DNA from 3 places in the Micromonospora zhanjiangensis genome. Region 3 is predicted to be linked to each of the others. Evidence: predicted binding sites of a transcription regulator. Region 3 holds the regulator's gene; each other region holds the start of a gene.
The links. The regulator HrcA, encoded in region 3, represses chaperone genes, less so after heat shock. The targets are predictions, from matches to a motif close to GGTTNGCACNCTCNNNNNGAGNGTGCNAACC.
Positions count from the first base shown of each region.

Region 1: groES (co-chaperone GroES) is a predicted target of HrcA. The motif match lies at 4,367-4,397, and genes of this name have one in related genera.
Region 2: groL (chaperonin GroEL) is a predicted target of HrcA. The motif match lies at 4,737-4,767, and genes of this name have one in related genera.

Region 1 covers NZ_JBHSBN010000001.1:590,239-596,914, forward strand. Annotated here, with positions in the region: gene ACFOX0_RS02905 (sugar ABC transporter permease) at 1-224, opposite strand, end outside; gene ACFOX0_RS02910 (ATP-binding cassette domain-containing protein) at 221-1,039, opposite strand; gene ACFOX0_RS02915 (sugar ABC transporter substrate-binding protein) at 1,176-2,270, opposite strand; gene ybaK (Cys-tRNA(Pro) deacylase) at 2,463-2,942, opposite strand; gene ACFOX0_RS02925 (class I SAM-dependent methyltransferase) at 2,965-4,254, opposite strand; gene groES (co-chaperone GroES) at 4,530-4,844, shown strand; gene groL (chaperonin GroEL) at 4,916-6,556, shown strand.
Region 2 covers NZ_JBHSBN010000001.1:199,361-206,036, forward strand. Annotated here, with positions in the region: gene thrC (threonine synthase) at 1-255, shown strand, start outside; gene ACFOX0_RS00930 (GNAT family N-acetyltransferase) at 542-1,561, shown strand; gene paaN (phenylacetic acid degradation protein PaaN) at 1,623-3,296, shown strand; gene ACFOX0_RS00940 (GNAT family N-acetyltransferase) at 3,390-3,845, opposite strand; gene ACFOX0_RS00945 (cold-shock protein) at 4,291-4,494, shown strand; gene groL (chaperonin GroEL) at 5,015-6,637, shown strand.
Region 3 covers NZ_JBHSBN010000031.1:11,180-17,855, forward strand. Annotated here, with positions in the region: partial or broken gene ACFOX0_RS28935 (PhoH family protein) at 163-904, opposite strand; gene ACFOX0_RS28940 (histidine triad nucleotide-binding protein) at 1,088-1,438, opposite strand; gene ACFOX0_RS28945 (SDR family NAD(P)-dependent oxidoreductase) at 1,633-2,382, shown strand; gene ACFOX0_RS28950 (16S rRNA (uracil(1498)-N(3))-methyltransferase) at 2,417-3,151, opposite strand; gene dnaJ (molecular chaperone DnaJ) at 3,163-4,308, opposite strand; gene hrcA (heat-inducible transcriptional repressor HrcA) at 4,363-5,388, opposite strand; gene ACFOX0_RS28965 (DUF4870 domain-containing protein) at 5,659-6,309, shown strand; gene hemW (radical SAM family heme chaperone HemW) at 6,427-6,676, opposite strand, start outside.

The DNA of each region.
Region 1 (6,676 bases), on a different contig from region 3:
ACCGCGGCGCCCTGGGTGAACAGGTTCGCGAAGTTGCGTTCCGAGAAGAACACCGGCCGGACGGTGGTGAACACCGCGCAGAGCACGATGAGACCGAGTACGGCCGGCAGCGAACCCAGGTCGCCGCCGCGTACCCGGGACCAGTAGTTGCGCACGTGGCTGCCGACCGTGGGCGCCGGGGTGACGGCCGCCGGGCCCTCCTCGCGTACGGCTGTGGTGGTCATCGGACTGCTCCCGGATCGGTCTCGACGGGGTCGGTGCCGGTCTGGCCGTTCTGTGGGTCGACGTCGAGGCCGAGCGAACCGGACCGGCCGGCGGTGATCAGCTCGACCACCTGGGCGTGGGTGATGTCGGTGGTCTTCACCTGGGCGACCATCCGGCCGAGGTACAGCGCGGCGATCCGGTCGGAGACGGCGAAGACGTCGTTCATGTTGTGCGAGATGAGGATGACCGACAGGCCGTTGTCGGCCAACCGGCGGACCAGTTCGAGCACCTGCGCGGTCTGCGCGACGCCGAGCGCGGCGGTCGGCTCGTCCAGGATGACCAGCTTGCTGTTCCACAGCACGGCCTTGGCGATGGCCACCGTCTGTCGCTGGCCGCCGGAGAGGCTGGAGACGTGCTGCCGCAGCGACTTCACGGTCCGTACGCTCAGTCCGGCCAGCGTCTCGGCGGCCATCTGTTCCATTGTCGGTTCGTCGAGCACCACGCCCCGGCGGCGTTCCCGGCCGAGGAACATGTTCTGCACGATGTCCAGGTTGTCGCAGAGCGCCAGGTCCTGGTAGACGACCTCGATGCCGTGCGTGGCGGCGTCCCGCGGGCTGTGGATGGTGATCGGCCGACCGTCGAAGAAGAACTCGCCGCGGTCGGTCGGGTAGATGCCGCTGATGCACTTGACCAGGGTGGACTTGCCGGCGCCGTTGTCGCCGACGAGCGCGGTCACCTCACCGGGATAGGCGGAGAGGGCGACGTCGCGCAGAACCTGTACGGGACCGAAACTCTTGTCGATCCCGCGCAGTTCCAACAGGGGGGTGGCGGACACTGGTATCTCCTTCTCGCGGGTGCCCGGCGGGGCTCCCACCCGGCGGCGACGCCGCCCGGTACGGCGATGGTGCGCCGTACCGGGCGGCGTGCGCGTCGGCGGTTACCCGGAACCGGCCTCGGCAGTTAGCCCCTGGTCAGCTGATGCCGGCCTTGGTGCACAGCTCGGCGAAGGAGCCCTTGCAGAGTTCCTCCTTGGTGACGTAACCGTCGGCGACCACGTCCTTGACGTTCTCCTTGGTGATCGCCTTCGGGGTGAGCAGCACCGACGGGACGTCCCGGTTGCCCTCCGGGTCCTTGACCGTCTGCCCGGTGTCCTTCTTCTCGCCCTTGGCCAGGCTGATCGCCAGGTCGGCCGCGGCGTCGGCCTCCAGCTTGATCGCCTTGTAGACGGTCATGCACTGGTCACCGGCGAGGACGTTCTGCAGGCCCTGCGCGCCGGCGTCCTGCCCGGTCACCGGCACCTTGCCGTTGAGCTTGTTCTTCTTCAGGATCGAGATGGCCGCGTTGCCGAGCGAGTCGTTGGCCGCCAGCACGCCGTTGATCTTGCCGCCGGTCTGGGTCATCATCTGCTCGAACGTGGTGCCGGCCGTGGCCGGGTCCCAGTCGGGGATGGACTGGTCCGGGCCCTTGACGTACTCCTTGGCGTCGAACTTCGGCTGGAGCACCGAGTCGTAGCCCTGCTTGAACAGGGTGGCGTTGTTGTCGGTCGGTGAGCCGTTCAGCTCGGCGACCACCGGGTTCTTGATGCCCTGGTCGGTCAGGCACTTCACCAGGCCCTCGCCCTGCAGCTTGCCGACCTGCACGTTGTCGAAGCTGACGTAGTACTGGGCCGAACCGCCGAGGGTGAGGCGGTCGTAGTCGATGGTGGCCACACCCTGCGACTTGGCCTTGTCCAGCACGGCCTTGCCGGTGCCGGAGTCCAGGTTGACGATCATCAGGGCGGTGACCCCGTTGGTGATCATCTGGTCGGCGATGGTGGTGAACTGCGTCTTGTCGTTGTTGGCGTTCTGGATGTCGTACTGGACGCCGGCGGCCTTGAACGCCGCCTCCAGGTACTTGCGGTCGGCGGTCTCCCAGCGGGGGGAGGACTTGCTGTCCGGCAGGATCACGCCGATCTTCGGCGTCTTCTTGCTGTCGCCGCCCTTGTCGCCGGAATCGTTGCCGCAGGCGCTCAGGCCGCCCGTGACGAGCAGGCCCGCCGCGGCGATGGTGAGGATCCCTCTGCGCATTGCACGGGTCCTTTCGGGGGTGGGGTGATTTTTTTCTTTTGTTGTGCCCGGCAACGTATTCGTCGCCCGGCTCGGCGCACAAGACCGCCGAGGTGGCGAGTTTGTTGTCGGCGATAACAATTGGGCAACGCGCCGGACATCCGCCCGCCACTGTCCGTTTCCACCCGCCCGAACCTGGCCCGGGGGCGCGGGTCAGGTGGTGGCGAGGGGAGAGGTGGTCGCGTCGGTGAGGTGGACGAGATCCGCCGGGGCGAGTTCGAGTTGAAGGCCCCGCCGGCCGGCCGAGACGTAGACGGTGGGGAAGTCAAGCGCGGACGAGTCCACCACCGTCGGCAGCCGTCGGCGTTGGCCCAGCGGGCTGATCCCGCCGCGGACGTAGCCGGTGGCCCGCTCGGCCACCGCCCGGTCCGCCAGCGCCGCGCGCTTGCCGCCCAGGGCCGCGGCCAGCGCCTTGAGGTCCAGTTCCGCGCTGACCGGTACGACCGCCACGGCCAGCGTCCCGTCCACCTCGACGACCAGGGATTTGAACAGCCGTTCCGGCGGTACGCCCAGCGCGGCGGCCACCTCGGCGCCGTAGTGCGGCACGCCGGCCGGAACGTCGTACCGGTGCGTGGTGTACCCGATCCGCCGCTTCGTCAGCAGTACCGTCGCCGGCGTCCCCTGCGCTGCCATACCCGGCAACCTATCCGCCCGCTCAGCCGGCCGGATCCTCCGCCGGCCGGCCGACCAGGACGGTGGGTGCTCCGGCCACCCGGGTCAGCACCAGGCTGGCCGGTGCGGGCCCGGACAGCCGCAGGTCCCGGCGCAGCTTCTCCGGTTCCAGCGCCGAGCCGCGCTTGAGGATCTCCACCCGACCCACCCCGCGCTCGCGCAGCAGGGCGCGCAACCGCTTGAGCGAGAACGGCAGCACGTCGGTGATCTCCAGGCAGCGCCCGAACGGGGTCGACGTGTAGCGGTCGGCGTACACGTAGGCGATGCTCGGGTCGGCCAGCCGGCCCTCCACCGTGGCGGCGAACTCGGCGACCAGGCGGGCCCGGACCACCGCGCCGTCCGGGTCGTACACGAACCGGCCCGGCGGCCCGACCGGCGCGTCGGCCGTGCCGTCCCCGGTGAGCTGATGCCCGCCGGACGGCGGGCTGCCCGGTCCGCCGGCCGGGGCCGGGGCACGGGCCGGCGACGCGGTGTGCGGCGGGTGGCCGGCCGGCGGACCGACCCGGCCGCCGGTGGCGGCCAGCAGGGTGGCGCGGCGCGGGCGGTCGGCCAGCGGGCCGCACCACAGGGCGGCCTCGACCAGGTCGCCGGCGACGCTGACCCACTCGGCCTCGGCGCCGGTCGGGATCAGGGCGTGGTCGATCCCCGGCGCCACCTTGACCACGGTACGCGGCACCCGGGCGGCCAACCCGGTCACGAAGTCCCAGGGCGGCGAGTACGCGGCCGGGTCGAACACCCGTCGACCGGTCCCGCCGCGCCGGGCCGGATCGCAGAACGCCGCGTCGACCCGGGACACGTCGAACGCCGTCGCGTCGCCGTACTCGACGGTGAACCGGTCGGCCAGCCCGGTGGCCTCGGCGTTGGCGGCGGCCACGGCGGCGGTGACCGGGTCGGCCTCCACGCCGTACACCCGGATGCCGGCGCGGGCGGCGGCCAGGCCGTCGGCGCCCAGGCCGCAGCCGAGGTCGGCCAGGCTCCGGACGCCGGCGGCGCGCAGCCGGGCCGCGCGCCGGTCGGCGACCACCGACCGGGTGGCCTGCTCCAGGCCGGCCCGGGTGAAGAACATTCGGGCCGCGACCGGGCCGAACTTGCCGACCGCCCGGCGCCGGAGTTCGGCCTGGGTCAGCGCGCCGGCCGCGAGGTCGCCGGGCACCCCGGCCGAGCGCAGCGCGGCGGCCGCGGCCAGCGGGTCGCCGCCGGCCAGCTCGGCCGCCGCCGCGAGCGCGCTCGCTCCCGCGGGGGTACGCAGCGCGGCGAACTGGTCCAGGTCCACCCGGCCATTGTTCCCCCGGCCGGTCCGGTCGACGGCGGGCGCCCCCACCGGCGGAATCCACGCGCCGGATTGGCACTCTCCTTGACGGAGTGCTAGTTGCGGCCTAATCTGCGGTTAGCACTCTCGCCCTGAGGGTGCCAGCGTCCGGGCCCCGGCCCGGGGGTTGAACGCCAGGCGGACCGGCACCCGCGACGACGGATCCGCCCGGTGGCATGAGGCAGATCGACACTGGCCGGCTTGCCGGCCGGTACAGAAACCAAGTACCCCAGGAGGGTATGCCCGTGACTACCGCGACCAAGGTTGCGATCAAGCCGCTCGAGGACCGGATCCTGGTCCAGGCGAACGAGGCTGAGACCACCACGGCGTCGGGCATCGTGATCCCCGACACCGCCAAGGAGAAGCCGCAGGAGGGCACCGTCCTCGCTGTCGGCCCGGGGCGCGTCGACGACTCCGGCAACCGGATCCCGGTTGACGTCAACGTCGGCGACACCGTCATCTACTCGAAGTACGGCGGCACCGAGGTCAAGTACGCCGGCGAGGAGTACCTGGTGCTCTCCGCCCGCGACGTCCTCGCGGTCATCGAGAAGTAACCAACTGAATCAGTGACGCAGCCCCGGACCGGCTCGCCGGGCCGGGGCTGTATCGCCTTGAAGGGACATTGATGGCGAAGATCCTGAGCTTCTCGGACGACGCCCGACACCTGCTGGAGCACGGTGTCAACGCCCTGGCTGACACGGTCAAGGTCACCCTCGGCCCGCGCGGGCGCAACGTCGTCCTGGACAAGAAATTCGGTGCGCCGACGATCACCAACGATGGCGTGACCATCGCCAAGGAGATCGAGCTCACCAACCCGTACGAGAACCTCGGTGCGCAGCTGGTCAAGGAGGTGGCGACCAAGACCAACGACGTCGCCGGCGACGGGACCACCACCGCCACCGTGCTGGCCCAGGCCATGATCCGCGAGGGTCTGCGGAACGTGGCCGCCGGCGCCAACCCGACCGGCCTCAAGCGGGGCATCGACGCGGCGGCCGCGAAGGTCTCCGAGGCGCTGCTCGGCAAGGCGGTCGACATCGACAGCAAGGAGTCCGTCGCGCACGTCGCGACGATCTCCGCGCAGGACGCCACCATCGGCGAGCTGATCGCCGAGGCGATGGAGAAGGTCGGCCGGGACGGTGTGATCACCGTCGAGGAGGGCTCCACCCTCGCCACCGAGCTGGAGGTCACCGAGGGCCTGCAGTTCGACAAGGGCTTCATCTCGCCGAACTTCGTCACCGATCTGGAGGCGCAGGAGGCGGTCCTCGAAGACCCGCTGATCCTGATCACCACCCAGAAGATCTCCTCGATCGAGGAGCTGCTGCCGCTGCTGGAGAAGGTCCTGGGCAGCGGCAAGTCGCTGCTGATCATCGCCGAGGACGTCGAGGGCCAGGCGCTGTCCACGCTCGTGGTCAACTCGATCCGTAAGACCCTCAAGGTCTGCGCGGTCAAGGCACCCGGCTTCGGCGACCGGCGCAAGGCGATGCTGCAGGACATGGCGATCCTGACCGGTGCCGAGCTGATCGCCCCCGAGCTGGGCTACAAGCTCGACGCGGTCGGCCTGGAGTCGCTGGGCGGCGCCCGTCGGGTGGTGGTGGACAAGGAGAACACCACCGTCGTCGACGGTCGCGGCAAGGACACCGAGGTCGCCGACCGGATCGCGCAGATCCGCAAGGAGATCGAGGCGTCGGACTCCGACTGGGACAAGGAGAAGCTGGCCGAGCGGCTGGCGAAGCTGTCCGGTGGAATCGCGGTCATCAAGGCCGGGGCGGCGACCGAGGTCGAGATGAAGGAGCGCAAGCACCGCATCGAGGACGCGATCGCCGCCACCAAGGCCGCCGTCGAGGAGGGCATCGTGCCCGGTGGCGGTGCCGCCCTGGTGCAGATCGCCGCCGCGCTCGACGGCGACCTGGGCCTGACCGGCGACGAGAAGGTGGGCGTGTCGATCGTCCGCAAGGCGCTGGTCGAGCCGCTGCGGTGGATCGCTCAGAACGCCGGCCACGACGGCTACGTGGTGGTCCAGAAGGTCGCCGCGAGCGACTGGGGCACCGGCCTGGACGCGGCCCGCGCCGACTACGTCGAGCTGGCCAAGTCCGGCATCGTCGACCCGGTGAAGGTGACCCGCAACGCGGTCGTCAACGCCGCGTCGATCGCCGGCCTCCTGCTGACCACGGAGAGCCTGGTCGTGGAGAAGCCGGCGCAGCCCGAGCCGGCCGCCGCCGGTGGTCACGGCCACGGCCACGGCCACCAGCACGGGCCGGGCTTCTGACCCACCCGCCGGTCTTCCGGTAGCTCGGGGCGCGGCCACCACGGTGGCCGCGCCCCGACGTGTCTCCCGTCCCGGGATTTCCATGATCCGGAAGAGTTCTGCTCGCTCTGACCGGCAGAA
Region 2 (6,676 bases), on a different contig from region 3:
GACGACGAGATCCGGGCGGGGATCCGGCTGCTGGCCCGGACCACCGGCGTGTTCGCCGAGACCGCCGGCGGGGTCACCGTCGCCGTGCTGCGCAAGCTCGTCGAGTCCGGCCGGTTGGACCCGACCCGGGAGACGGTCGTCTACAACACCGGTGAGGGGCTGAAGACGATCGACGCGGTCGCCGGCCAGGTGGGACCGTCCCATCGGGTAAAGGCTTCGTTGCGGGCGGTACGGGACGCAGGACTGCTGGGCTGAAACTTCCACGTTTTGCTGCGGTTGGTAGCTGGGGATTTGCTGTCAGTAGAAGAAAACTCCTTCCGGGGACTTGACGGACGCAACTGCGCAACGCAAGATGCTCCGTGCGGGAGGGCGCATCGCCGTAGACTTTTGAAGTTCTTACGACCCAGCGCCGGAGGCGTTGTGCGATCGCCCTCCCGACCAAGCAGGTGACGACCCGGACGCCGAGGTCGACCCTTTCTTCCCGACCGGCCGACGGCTAAATCGTTCGCGGTCCCACCGCTCCCCGGGGCACCCTCGCCCCATGGACATCACCGTCGACTCGATCCGGCAGGACGACCACACGAGCTTCGAGCGGGCGTACGAGATCAAGGCCGCGAGTCTCGCGGCGGACCTGCCCGGCTTTCCGCCGTTGTGCCGGCAGCGCTTCTTCGGCGGCCTGCGGCATCCGATGCCGGTGACGGGCTATCGCTGGCTGCTCGCCCGGCTCGACGGGGAACCGGTCGGCTTCGCCGAACTCGAACTCCCCCAGGCGGACAACACCGCGATGGCGGTGGTGCAGGTGCACGTCCGGCCCGGGAGTCGCCGCCGGGGCGTCGGGCGGGCCCTGCACCGGCGGGTCGTCCGGTTGATGGGTGACCTCGGTCGGAAGCGGATCATCGGCCAGACCGCCGGCACCCTGCCGGACGGCCCGGAACGCGATCCCGCGGGTGACGCGTTCGCCCGCGCGGTCGGCGCGACGGCCGCGCTGGTCGACGTCCGCCGTCGGCTCGACGCCACCGGGCTCGACGAGGTCGCCCTCGACCGGCAGCTCGCCGAGGCGCGGTCCCGGGCCGGGGACTACCGGACCGTCCGCTGGCCCGGCATCCCGCCGGAGGAGTACCTCGCCGATCTGGCCTACCTGGACGGTCGGCTGCTGCTGGACGCGCCGACGGGCGAACTCGACTACGAGCCGGAGAAGATCGACGCGACCCGCGCCCGGGGGATCGCCGAGGCGCGGGTGGCGGCGGGCCGGCGGACGTACCACACGGCGGCGCGGCACGAGGCGACCGGCCGGCTGGTCGCCTGGACGACCATCGACGTCGGTGCCACCCCGGACTGGCACGCCTTCCAACAGATCACCATCGTCGATCCGGCACACCGCGGGCGCCGGCTCGGCACCCTCCTGAAGATCGAAAACCTGCGGTACGCCATGGCGAACGAGCCGGCCCTGCGGTCCGTCGACACCTGGAACGCCGCCGACAACGAGCACATGATCTCGATCAACGAGGCGATCGGATTCCGGCCGGTGGACCGCTGGACCGACTGGCAGCTGACGCTCTGACGATCCCGGGCGGCAGCGCCTGAGGTGCTGGCCCGGGGCCGGCTGGGGCATGATGGCGGGCATGACGGAGACCCCGCATCCCCTCTACGCCGCGCACGCCGAGACGCTGACCCGCGCGCTGACCGCGATCACCGAGCGCGGCTACTGGTCCGCCTACCCGGAATCACCCAGCCCCCGGGTGTACGGCGAGACCGCCGCCGCCGACGGTGAGGCCGCCTTCCGGGCGTACCTGGGCGGTGACTTCCCGCTCGACCAGCCGGGTGCCGGCGATCGGGTGGCCACCGAGGTCAGCCCGTTCGGGGTGGATCTCGGCGTGCGCTATCCGCACGCCGACCCGGACGCCCTGATCGCCGCCGCCACCACCGCGCTGCCGGCCTGGCGGGACGCCGGCCCGCGGACCCGGACCGGGGTCTGCCTGGAGATCCTCGCCCGGCTGCACCGGCACGTCTTCGAGCTGGCCAACGCGGTGCAGTTCACCAGCGGCCAGGCCTTCGTGATGGCCTTCCAAGCCGGCGGGGCACACGCGCTGGACCGGGCCCTGGAGGCGGTGGCCTACGCGTACGCGGAGATGAACCGGCACCCCGGCACGGCCGACTGGGAGAAGCCGGCCGGCAAGGGCGAGCCGCTGCGGATGGTCAAGACCTTCCACGTGGTGCCCCGCGGCGTCGCCCTGGTGATCGGCTGCAACACCTTCCCGACCTGGAACTCGTACCCGGGGTTGTTCGCCTCGCTGGTCACCGGCAACCCGGTGCTGGTCAAGCCGCATCCGCGGGCCGTCCTGCCGCTGGCGATCACGGTGCGGTACGCCCGCGAGGTGCTCGCCGAGGCCGGGTTCGACCCCAACCTGGTGCAGCTCGCCGTCGAGGCGCCCGGCGAAGGGCTCGCCTCCGGCCTGGCCACCCGGCCCGAGGTCAAGATCGTCGACTTCACCGGTTCCACCGAGTACGGCGACTGGCTGGAGGACAACGCCCGGCAGGCCGCCGTCTACACCGAGAAGGCCGGCCTCAACACGGTCGTCGTCGACTCCACCGACGACTTCGCCGGGATGTGCCGCAACCTCGGCTTCACGCTGACCCTGTACAGCGGCCAGATGTGCACCACCTCGCAGAACATCCTGATCCCGGCCGGCGGCATCGAGACCGACCAGGGGCACAGGAGCTTCGACGAGGTGGCCGCCGGGATCGCCGCCGCGGTCGGCAAGCTCACCGGGGATCCGGCCCGGGGCGTCGAGCTGACCGGTGCCATCGTCAACGACGGGGTGCTGGAGCGACTGACCGAGGCGGCGAAACTCGGCGAGGTGGTGCTGGAGTCGCGGACGGTGGAGCACCCGAAATATCCGGGCGCGGTGGTGCGTACCCCGACGATCGTGAAACTGGCGGCGGACGCGGCGGAGATCTACGGCCGGGAGTGGTTCGGACCCATCTCGTTCGTCATCGCGACTGACTCCACCGAGCACAGCCTGCGGATCTTCCGGGACACGGTGGGCGCGGGCGGCGCGCTGACCGCGGGCGTCTACTCCACGGACGAGGACGTCCTCGACGCGGCCGAGAAGGTGGCCGTGGACGTGGGGGTGCACCTGTCCTGCAACCTCACCGGCGGGGTGTTCGTCAACCAGTCGGCGGCGTTCTCGGACTTCCACGCCAGCGGCGCGAACCCGGCCGCGAACGCGGCCCTGACCGACGGCGCCTACGTCGCCAACCGGTTCCGGATCGTGCAGAGCCGCCGACACGCCTGAGCGCACCGGTACGCCCGAGCGGCACCGCGCCGCCCGACCCGAGGACGGGCCCTCGCCCATCGCGCAAGCGGTCGGCGGGGGCCCGTCGGGGTGTCAGGCCGGGCGGCGCATCCGCAGCTCGGTCAGCACGGGGACGGTGGGGTGCGGGACCCGGACCCCGGTGTCGACGAAGCCCAGCCGCCGGTAGGCGCGGACCGCCCGGTCGTTGCCGACCACCACCTCCATCAGCAACTCCGGCCGGCCGGTGGATCGGGACCAGGCGGCCACCGCCTCGACGAGGTCGGCCAGCAGGCCCGTGCCGCGCCGGGCCGGGGTGACGTAGACGGCGAAGATCAAGGTCAGGTCCGGCTCCCCGGGTACGACCGTGCCGCCGGCGTGCCCGACGAACCGGCCGTCGACCTCCGCCACGAACTGGCCCCGGATCGGACCGGTCGCGCACCCGGCGATCCGGGCCACGTGCTCGGCGTGCGGACGGGCGGCGTGCTCGGCGAGCGTCTCCAGGAAGGCCAGCGGCGTGTCGGCGAGCATCTCCAGACGCAGTGCCCGCATCCGGGCGGCGTCCCGGGTGGTGACCCGTCGGACCCGGGGCGCGGGCGGACGGGCCGGCCGGCACGTCGGCCGGTCGACGGAGGAGGTGTCCACGGCCGGCGGCCACACACTGGTCACACCGCAACAACTACCGTGGTCCGTCCCGGTTGGCAACTAGATTGATTGCGATGCGTGTGTTTCAGGAGTGGAAGCGCTCGGACCTGGGGATTCAAATTTGAAAAGCAAGCGACGCGCGACGATGGGCGATCGGATGTCCAAGCGCTTTCCCGGATCCCGATCGCTGTCCGATTTGGGGTAGTGCGCCGTCGTCACCGCTCGTGTAACGTGCGATTTCGGTCGCTGTTTCACCGCGAGGGAGTGTCGGTCGGAAAACCGCGACCGGGGCAGGCGCACGCGGTGTCAGGGGCTCAAGTGGGTTCGGCACCATCGAAGTAAGGAAGTCACAATGGCTCAGGGCACCGTCAAATGGTTCAACAGCGAAAAGGGCTACGGATTCATTGCCGTCGATGGAGGATCGGACGTGTTCGTCCACTTTTCCGCCATTGAGATGGACGGCTACAAGTCGCTCGACGACGGCCAGCGGGTCGAGTTCGAGGTCGCCCAGGGGCAGAAGGGTCCGCAGGCCGAAAAGGTGCGTGTGATCGCCTGAGCTTTGTATCGACGTTTTCCGATCTGGACCCGCACGGTGGCCGCTCCCCGTGCCGACCCCGAGGCCCGACGTCTTCGCCGCAGGCCCGTCCGTACCCGCTGCTGCCCGCCCGGTCGGGCCGGCACCGGGTGCGGGCGGGCCTGACGCGCTTCGACTCCACCGATCGGACCGCACGCCGCCGGCGGGGCGGCACGATCGGGCCGGACGCGCTTGCACTCGGCAGGGGAGAGTGCTAAACAAGTCATTGGCACTCGCGCCATGTGAGTGCCAATGGTCGGGGCGGTAGGGCCACGGTCACGGACCCATGGAGACGGGGACGAGGCACGTGGCCGGTCGTCGCGGGCTGTCCGCCCGGCCGGCGGACGTCCCTGTCGCCTTGCGCGTCGGAGTCGGTCAAGCGCCTCGTGCGCCGTCGACGCCGCGGGCAAGCGCAGTAGTGACGTCCGAAGGTGCGTAGTCAGACGGCGCATCCGGGACAACCGTCCGGGGAGCCGTTGAGTGTCCAGGAGGACAACGCCGTATGGCCAAGATGATCGCGTTCGACGAAGAGGCGCGCCGCGGCCTCGAGCGGGGCATGAACCAGCTCGCCGACGCCGTGAAGGTGACGCTCGGCCCCAAGGGCCGCAACGTCGTGCTCGAGAAGAAGTGGGGTGCCCCCACCATCACCAACGATGGTGTGAGCATCGCCAAGGAAATCGAACTCGAGGACCCCTACGAGAAGATCGGCGCTGAGCTGGTCAAGGAGGTCGCCAAGAAGACCGACGACGTCGCCGGTGACGGCACGACGACGGCGACCGTCCTGGCCCAGGCGCTGGTCCGCGAGGGCCTGCGCAACGTCGCGGCCGGCGCGAACCCGATGGCCCTGAAGCGGGGCATCGAGGCCGCCGTCGGTGCGGTGACCGAGGAGCTGGCCAAGCTCGCGAAGGACATCGAGACCAAGGAGCAGATCGCCTCCACGGCCTCGATCTCCGCCGGTGACACCAGCGTCGGCGAGATCATCGCCGAGGCGATGGACAAGGTCGGCAAGGAAGGCGTCATCACCGTCGAGGAGAGCAACACCTTCGGGCTCGAGCTCGAGCTCACCGAGGGTATGCGCTTCGACAAGGGCTACATCTCGCCCTACTTCTGGACCGACCCGGAGCGGATGGAGGCCGTCCTCGACGACCCCTACCTGCTGATCGTCAACAGCAAGATCTCGTCGGTCAAGGACCTGCTGCCGATCCTCGAGAAGGTCATGCAGTCGGGCAAGCCGCTGGCCATCATCGCCGAGGACGTCGAGGGCGAGGCGCTGGCCACCCTGATCGTCAACAAGGTGCGCGGCAACTTCAAGTCGGTCGCCGTCAAGGCGCCGGGCTTCGGTGACCGCCGCAAGGCCATGCTGGCCGACATCGCCATCCTCACCGGTGGCCAGGTCATCAGCGAGGAGATCGGCCTCAAGCTGGACGCCGTCAACCTCGACATGCTGGGCCGCGCCCGCAAGGTCGTGGTGACCAAGGACGAGACGACCATCGTCGACGGTTCCGGCGACGCCGACCAGATCCAGGGTCGGGTCAACCAGATCCGCGCCGAGATCGAGAAGAGCGACTCCGACTACGACCGGGAGAAGCTGCAGGAGCGCCTGGCCAAGCTGGCCGGCGGTGTTGCGGTGATCAAGGTCGGCGCGGCCACCGAGGTCGAGCTCAAGGAGCGCAAGCACCGCATCGAGGACGCCGTCCGCAACGCGAAGGCGGCCGTCGAGGAGGGCATCGTCCCGGGTGGTGGTGTCGCGCTGGTGCAGGCCGGCAAGACCGCCTTCGACAAGCTGGACCTGACCGGTGACGAGGCCACCGGCGCCCAGATCGTCAAGATCGCTCTGGACGCGCCGCTGCGGCAGATCGCCGTCAACGCCGGTCTCGAGGGTGGCGTCGTGGTGGAGCGGGTCCGCAACCTGGACACCGGCCACGGCCTGAACGCCGCCAGCGGTGAGTACGTCGACCTGCTCAAGGCCGGCATCATCGACCCGGCCAAGGTGACCCGGTCGGCGCTGCAGAACGCGTCGTCGATCGCGGCCCTGTTCCTCACCACCGAGGCAGTGGTGGCGGACAAGCCGGAGAAGACCCCGGCAGCCCCGGCTGCGCCGGGTGGCGGGGACATGGACTTCTGAGTCCGGAAACACCTGCCGGTGGGGGCGGGCCGCGCGAGC
Region 3 (6,676 bases):
TGGCGACGGTCCAGAGGTGCTCGCCGCAGCAGACGGTGGACGCGCCGTCCTGGGTGGTGACCCGGTAGACCTGCCGGGGACCCTGCGGGTAGATGCCGATCACCGGCGTGGGCGTCCCGTTCGAGCCGATGACCAGGTCACCGACGCGCAGCGATCCGAACGGCTTGAAGCCCTCCGGGGTCAGCACCCGGGCGTCGTACGGCTGTGCCCGGCCCCGCATGTACGCCAGCGGGGCGACCTCGATGGTGCCGGCCGCCATCAGCTTCGGGATGGAGTCCGGGTCGAGCATGTCGTGCAGCGCGTCGTAGAGCGGGCGCAGGTACGGGTCGATCTTCTCGAACAGGGTGCCGGGCAGGAAGCCCAACCGCTCCCCCGCCTCGACCGCCGGCCGGGTCAGGATGATCCGGTTGACCTGCTTGGCCTGCAGCGCCTGGACCGCCTTGGCCATCGCCAGGTAGGTCTTGCCGGTGCCGGCCGGGCCGATGCCGAACACGATGGTGTTGGCGTCGATCGAGTCGACGTACTTCTTCTGGCCCAGCGTCTTGGGGCGGATGGTCCGCCCGCGCCGGGACAGGATGTTCAGCGTGAGGACGTCGGCGGGCCGCTCGGCGGTGCCCTGTTCGAGCATCCCCATGGTGCGCCGGACCGCGTCGGTGGTCAGTGTCTCGCCCTTCTCGATCAGCTCGAGCAGCTCGGTGAAGAGCCGCTCGGCCAGCGCGTTGTCGGCCGGGGAGCCGGTGATGGTGATCTCGTTGCCCCGGACGTGGACGTCGCTGTTGATCGAGCGCTCGACGAGCCGCAGGATCTCGTCGCCCGCGCCCAGCAGGTTGACCATGATCTTCGAGTCGGGAACCGTGATCCTGGTCTGCACCCGGGCCTGGCCGGGAGGTGGAGTGCCGGTCATAGGTCGGGCCCGCTGGCCCTACGCCACCTGCTCTCGATCTCGGTGCCGCGTCGTGGGGACGAGCGCGACATGCGGACGTTGCACGTCATCGTATCTGTTCAACCCCGCGGGCACGTCGCCCATTTCCGCCGGGGCACCGGAGTTCACGAACGCCCCAGCAGGGGCGTCCGCGTCCGCCAGGGGTCAACGGGCCAGCATCGGGCCGAGCGGGGCGCCGCCGAGCACGTGGGCGTGCGCGTGCGCGACCTCCTGGCCGCCGTACGGGCCGGTGTTGAAGATCAGCCGGAACCCGTCGGTGGTCAGCCCCTCGTGCTCGGCCACCACGGCGGCGGTCTCCATCACCTCGGCCATCAGCTTCCCGTCCGCCTCGGCCAGGGTCACCACGTCGCCGAAGTGCTCCTTCGGGATGACCAGCACGTGCACCGGCGCTTTCGGGGCGATGTCGCGGAAGGCGAGGGTCGTCCCGGTCTCCCGGACCACGGTCGCCGGGATCTCCCCCGCGACGATCTTGCAGAACAGGCAGTCGTCAGTCATGCACCCGGATCCTAGGCGCCGCCGGCCGCCCTCGCCGGCAGCCACCGTCACACCGCCGGACTCCCGGCCCCCCAGGCTGGCCAGCGCGCCAGGCTGGGTGCGTTTGTTGCTCCTCCAGTGACAACAAACGCACCCAGCCGGCGAGGAGGTGGGCCGGCGAGCGCGCCGAGTGCGGCTGCGGCATCATGGCCGGCATGACTGGACGAGCGGTGCTGGTGACCGGGGCTTCCCGGGGGATCGGTCGGGCCTGCGCGGCGGCGTTCGCCGCCGGCGGGGACCGGGTGGCGGTCCACCATCGGGACTCCGGGCCGCTGGCCGAGCAGGTCCGCGACGCGCTGCCCGGGGACGGGCACGTGGTGGTCCGGGCCGACCTGGCCGACCCGGACCAGGTACGCGCCATGGTGGACGAGGCCGCCGAGCGGCTCGGCGGGCTGGACGTACTGGTCAACAACGCCGGGGTCTTCACGCCGCACCACATCCTGGAGACCTCGTACGAGCAGTGGCAGCGCGAGTGGCGGCGCACCCTGGACACGAACCTGGTCGGGCCGGCCAACGCGGCCTGGTGCGCGGTCCGGCACATGCGCGAGCGCGGCGGCGGGCGGATCGTCAACGTCTCGTCCCGGGGTGCCTTCCGCGGCGAGCCGAGCCAGCCCGGGTACGCCGCGAGCAAGGCCGGTCTCAACGCCCTGGGTCAGTCCCTGGCCCGGGCGCTCGGCCAGTACGGGATCGCGGTCGCCACCGTGGCACCCGGCTACGTGGCGACGGACATGGCGAGCGACCGGATCGACGCCGACGGGGAGGCGATCCGGGCGCAGAGCCCGTTCAACCGGGTGGCCCGGCCGGAGGAGATCGCCGCCGCGGTGCACTGGCTCGCCTCCCCCGAGGCGGAATGGGCCTCCGGCACCGTCGTCGACCTCAACGGCGCCTCCTACCTGCGCACCTGACCCCGACGCACGACCTCCGCCGGGAGGGCCGCGGTCACCAGCGGCCGAGGCGGGCGGCGAGCACGGACAGCGCCGCCACCCCGGCCGTCGAGGTGCGCAGCACCTCCGGGCCGAGCCGCACCGGCACCCCGCCGGCCGCGGCCAGCCGGGCCAACTCGTCCGGCGAGATGCCGCCTTCCGGCCCGATCACCAGGACGATCTCCCCGTCGGTCGGCAGGTCCACCCGGCTCAGCGGGACCGACGCCTCCTCGTGCAACACGTACGCCCCGGCCGCCGCGCCGACCCGGTCGGCCACCTGGGCGGTGGAGCAGGACGGGTCGCCGGACACCACCGGGAGCCACGGCCGGCGGGACTGTTTGGCCGCCTCGCGGGCGGTGGCCGCCCACTTGTCCCGGGCCCGCCCGCCGCGTTCGCCGCGCCACTGGACCACCGAGCGGGCCGCCGCCCAGGGCACGATCTCGTCCACGCCGACCTCGGTCATCGCCTGCACGGCCAACTCGCCCCGGTCGCCCTTGGCGATGCCCTGGGCGACCACCAGCCGCGGGTCGGGCGGATCGGCGTACCGGCGGGAGGTGACGGTGAGGTCGAGGGTGCCCTTGCCGACGGAGACGACCTCGGCGGTGGCCGTGCCGCCGCGCCCGTCGGCGAGGAGCAACTCCTCGCCGACGCGCAGCCGTTGCACGGTGGCCGCGTGGTGCCCCTCCGGGCCGGCCAGGGTGTACGAGTCGGCCGGCGGCAGCGACCCGACCAGGAACAGCGGCGCGCTCACCCGGTCGGGTCTCAGCCGTGCCCGTTGAAGGCGTCCCGCATCCGGGAGAAGAAGCCGCCCTGCTTGGTCAGCTCGGCGATCTCCTCGCCCCGGGTCTTGGCGAAGTCGCGCAGCATCCGCTCCTGGTCGGCGTCGAGCTTGGTCGGGGTACGCACGTCCAGGTGCACGTAGAGGTCACCCCGCCCGGTGCCGCGCAGGTGCGGTACGCCCCGGGCCCGCAGCCGCAGCGTGCTGCCCGGCTGGGTGCCCGCCTTGACGTCGACCGTCTCCTCGCTGTCCAGCGTCTTGATGGTCAACCGGGTGCCCAGGGCCGCTGCGGTCATCGGGACGGTGACCCGGCAGTGCAGGTCGTCGCCCTTGCGGGAGTAGACGTCGTGCACCCGCTCGTGGATCTCCACGTACAGGTCGCCCGCGGTGCCGCCGCCCGGGCCGACCTCGCCCTGCTGGGCGAGCCGGATCCGCATGCCGTCCTCGACCCCGGCCGGGATCTTGACGGTGAGCGACCGCCGGGTACGGACCCGGCCGTCGCCCGCGCAGGTGGCACACGGGTGCGGGATGACCGTGCCGTAGCCCTGGCAGACCGTGCACGGCCGGGACGAGACGACCTGGCCGAGGAAGGTGCGCTGGACCGACTGGACCTCGCCGCGCCCGCCGCACGCCTCGCAGGTGGCCAGGTGGGTGCCGGCCGCCGTGCCGGCGCCGGAGCAGGTGGTGCAGAGCACCGCCGTGTCGACGGTGATCGGCGCCTCCACCCCGAAGGCGGTCTCGTGCAGGTCCAGTTCGAGCCGGATGATCGCGTCGGCGCCCGGCCGGGTACGCGGTCGCGGCCCGCGCCCGGCACCGCCGCCGGCGGCCCCGAAGAACGCGTCCATGATGTCCTGGAACCCGACGAACGGACCGGCACCGCCCGGGCCGGCCGGGCCGGCACCGCCGCCGCCCGGGGCCAGCGGATCGCCGCCCAGGTCGACGATCTGCCGCTTCTTGTCGTCGGAGAGGACCTCGTACGCCGCGTTGATGTCCTTGAACCGGTCGTGCGCCGCCGGATCCGGGTTCACGTCCGGGTGGTACTGCCGCGCCAGCTTGCGGTAGGCGCGCTTGATCTCGTCGTCGGACGCGTCCCGGCTGACGCCGAGGATGCCGTAGTAGTCCTTGGTCACTGCGTTCCGTGTCCCCATGTCAATCTCACTTGGCCGCCGGTCGTCAGGGTCGGGTCAGTTCTGCGCCAGCAGGTCACCGACGTAGCGTGCCACGGCACGTACGGTGGCGATGGTGCCGGGGTAGTCCATCCGGGTCGGGCCGAGTACGCCCAGCCCACCCACGATGGTGGCACCCGGGCCGTAGCCGGTGCTGACCACCGACGCGGCCCGGAGGTTGTCGATCTCGTTCTCGTCGCCGATCCGGACCCGCAACGGGGTGCTGGGTTCGATCTCGCCGATCAACTTGAGCAGGACGACCTCCTCCTCCAGCGCCTCCAGGATCGGTCGCAGGGTGCCCTGGAAGTCCAGCAGACCACCCCGGGTCAGGTTCGCGGTGCCGGCCAGCGCGATCCGCTCCTCGTGCCGCTCGACCAGGGTCTCCAGCAGCACGGTGGACAGCGTTGTCATCGCGCCGCGCAGGCCCGGACCGACCTCCTCGACCAGCGCCTGGACCAGCGGCGGGGTCTCCGACAGCCGCTTGCCGACCAGCTTCTCGTTGACCAGCCGGCGCAGGTCGAGCACGTCGTCGGCGGGCAGCGGGGCGGGCAGTTCGACCAGCCGCTGCTCGACCCGGCCGGTGTCGGCGATCATCACGAGCATCAGCCGGGTGGTGGAGATCGGCACCAGTTCCAGGTGCCGCACCGAGGAGCGGGCCAGGCTCGGGTACTGCACGACGGCGACCTGCCGGGTCAGCTGGGCGAGCAACCGCACCGTGCGGTGCACCACGTCGTCGAGGTCGACGGCGCCGACCAGGAAGCGCTCGATCGCCCGCCGCTCGGCCGGGGTGAGCGGTTTCACCCGGGACAGCCGGTCGACGAAGAGCCGGTAGCCCCGGTCGGTGGGGACCCGGCCGGCGCTGGTGTGCGGCTGCCGGATGTAGCCCTCCTCCTCCAGCACGGCCATGTCGTTGCGGACCGTGGCCGGGGACACCCCGAGCTGGTGGCGCTCGACCAGCGCCCGGCTGCCCACCGGTTCCTGGGTGGCGACGTAGTCCTCCACGATCGCCCGCAGGACGTCGAGCTTGCGATCGTCCAGACCCACTGTCACCCCCTCGCCGCCGGCGCGGCGTACCGCCCCTCCGAGACTCTGGCACTCGAATGCACTCTGGCACTCGAATGTAACGAGTGCCAGTCTACGACGTGCTACCCGGCAGCCGCGATGATCACTCTGCGAGCAACGGCCGCTATGCGACAAGTCGGACACCCGACACCGACACCGACCGGGCGGTCGCCCCCACCTGACCGAACGGCCAGGTGGAAACGAGCGTCGACGTGCTGGCGCCGGTTGATCGGCGGTCCTACCGTGTCGTCCATGACTGAACCACCTCGCCCTCCCGGAGAGGGGCACCCGGGGCCCGAGCCCGGGGACCAGAGCTCTCCGACCCCACCCCCAGCGTCCCAGCCGGCGCCGGGCGAGGCGTCCCCGCCGGGGCCCGCCGAGCCCACCGCGCCACGCTACGACGAGCCCGGCTCGTACCCGCCGCCCGGCGGGGCCACCGGCTACCCGCCGCCGGCCGGGAACCAGCCGCCCGTCGGCGGTGGCTACCCGCCGCCCGGTGGCGGGCCGTACGGTGCTCCGCCACCCGGCGGCGGGTACGGTGCCGCGGCTCCGGCCGGCTACCCGACCAACGACGACAAGACCTGGGCGTTGATCGCCCACTTCGGTGGTGCCGTCGGCGCCCTGATCAGCTTCGGGTCGCTCGGCTTCGTCGGTCCGCTGATCGCCCACCTGGCCAAGGGCCAGCAGTCACCGACGGTGAAGGCGCACGCGGTCGCCGCGCTGAACTTCCAGATCCTCTGGTCGATCATTTCGTTCGTGCTGCTTTTCGTCGGCTGGTGCATGTTCTACCTGCCCAACGTCGCGGTGATGGTCGTCCAGATCGTGTTCGGCATCATCGCCGGGGTGAAGGCCAACGAGGGCGGGCTGTACAAGTACCCGCTGTCGGCCAGCTTCATCAAGTGACCTGACCGGGTGCGTCCACGGTCGCCGATCGTGGACGCACCCCGCCTCCGTCGGCCCGGGACGACAGCACGCGGTCCCGGCCGAGGCGACAGCACGCGGTCCCGGCCCGGGCGGTGCTCAGGGCAGCAGATCGCGGACCACGGCATCGGCGAGCAGCCGACCACGCAGGGTGAGCACCGCCCGGCCGGCGGCGTGCGCGGCCGGCTCCAGCAGGCCGTCGGCCAGCGCCCGGTCCGCGTACGGCTGCTGGGCCGGGGCGACCGCCGACAGCGGCAGCCCGTCGGCCAGCCGCAGCCGCAGCATCACGTCCTCGACGTGCCGGTCGGCGGCGGTGAGCAGTTCCCGGGCCAGACCGGGCGACCGGCCG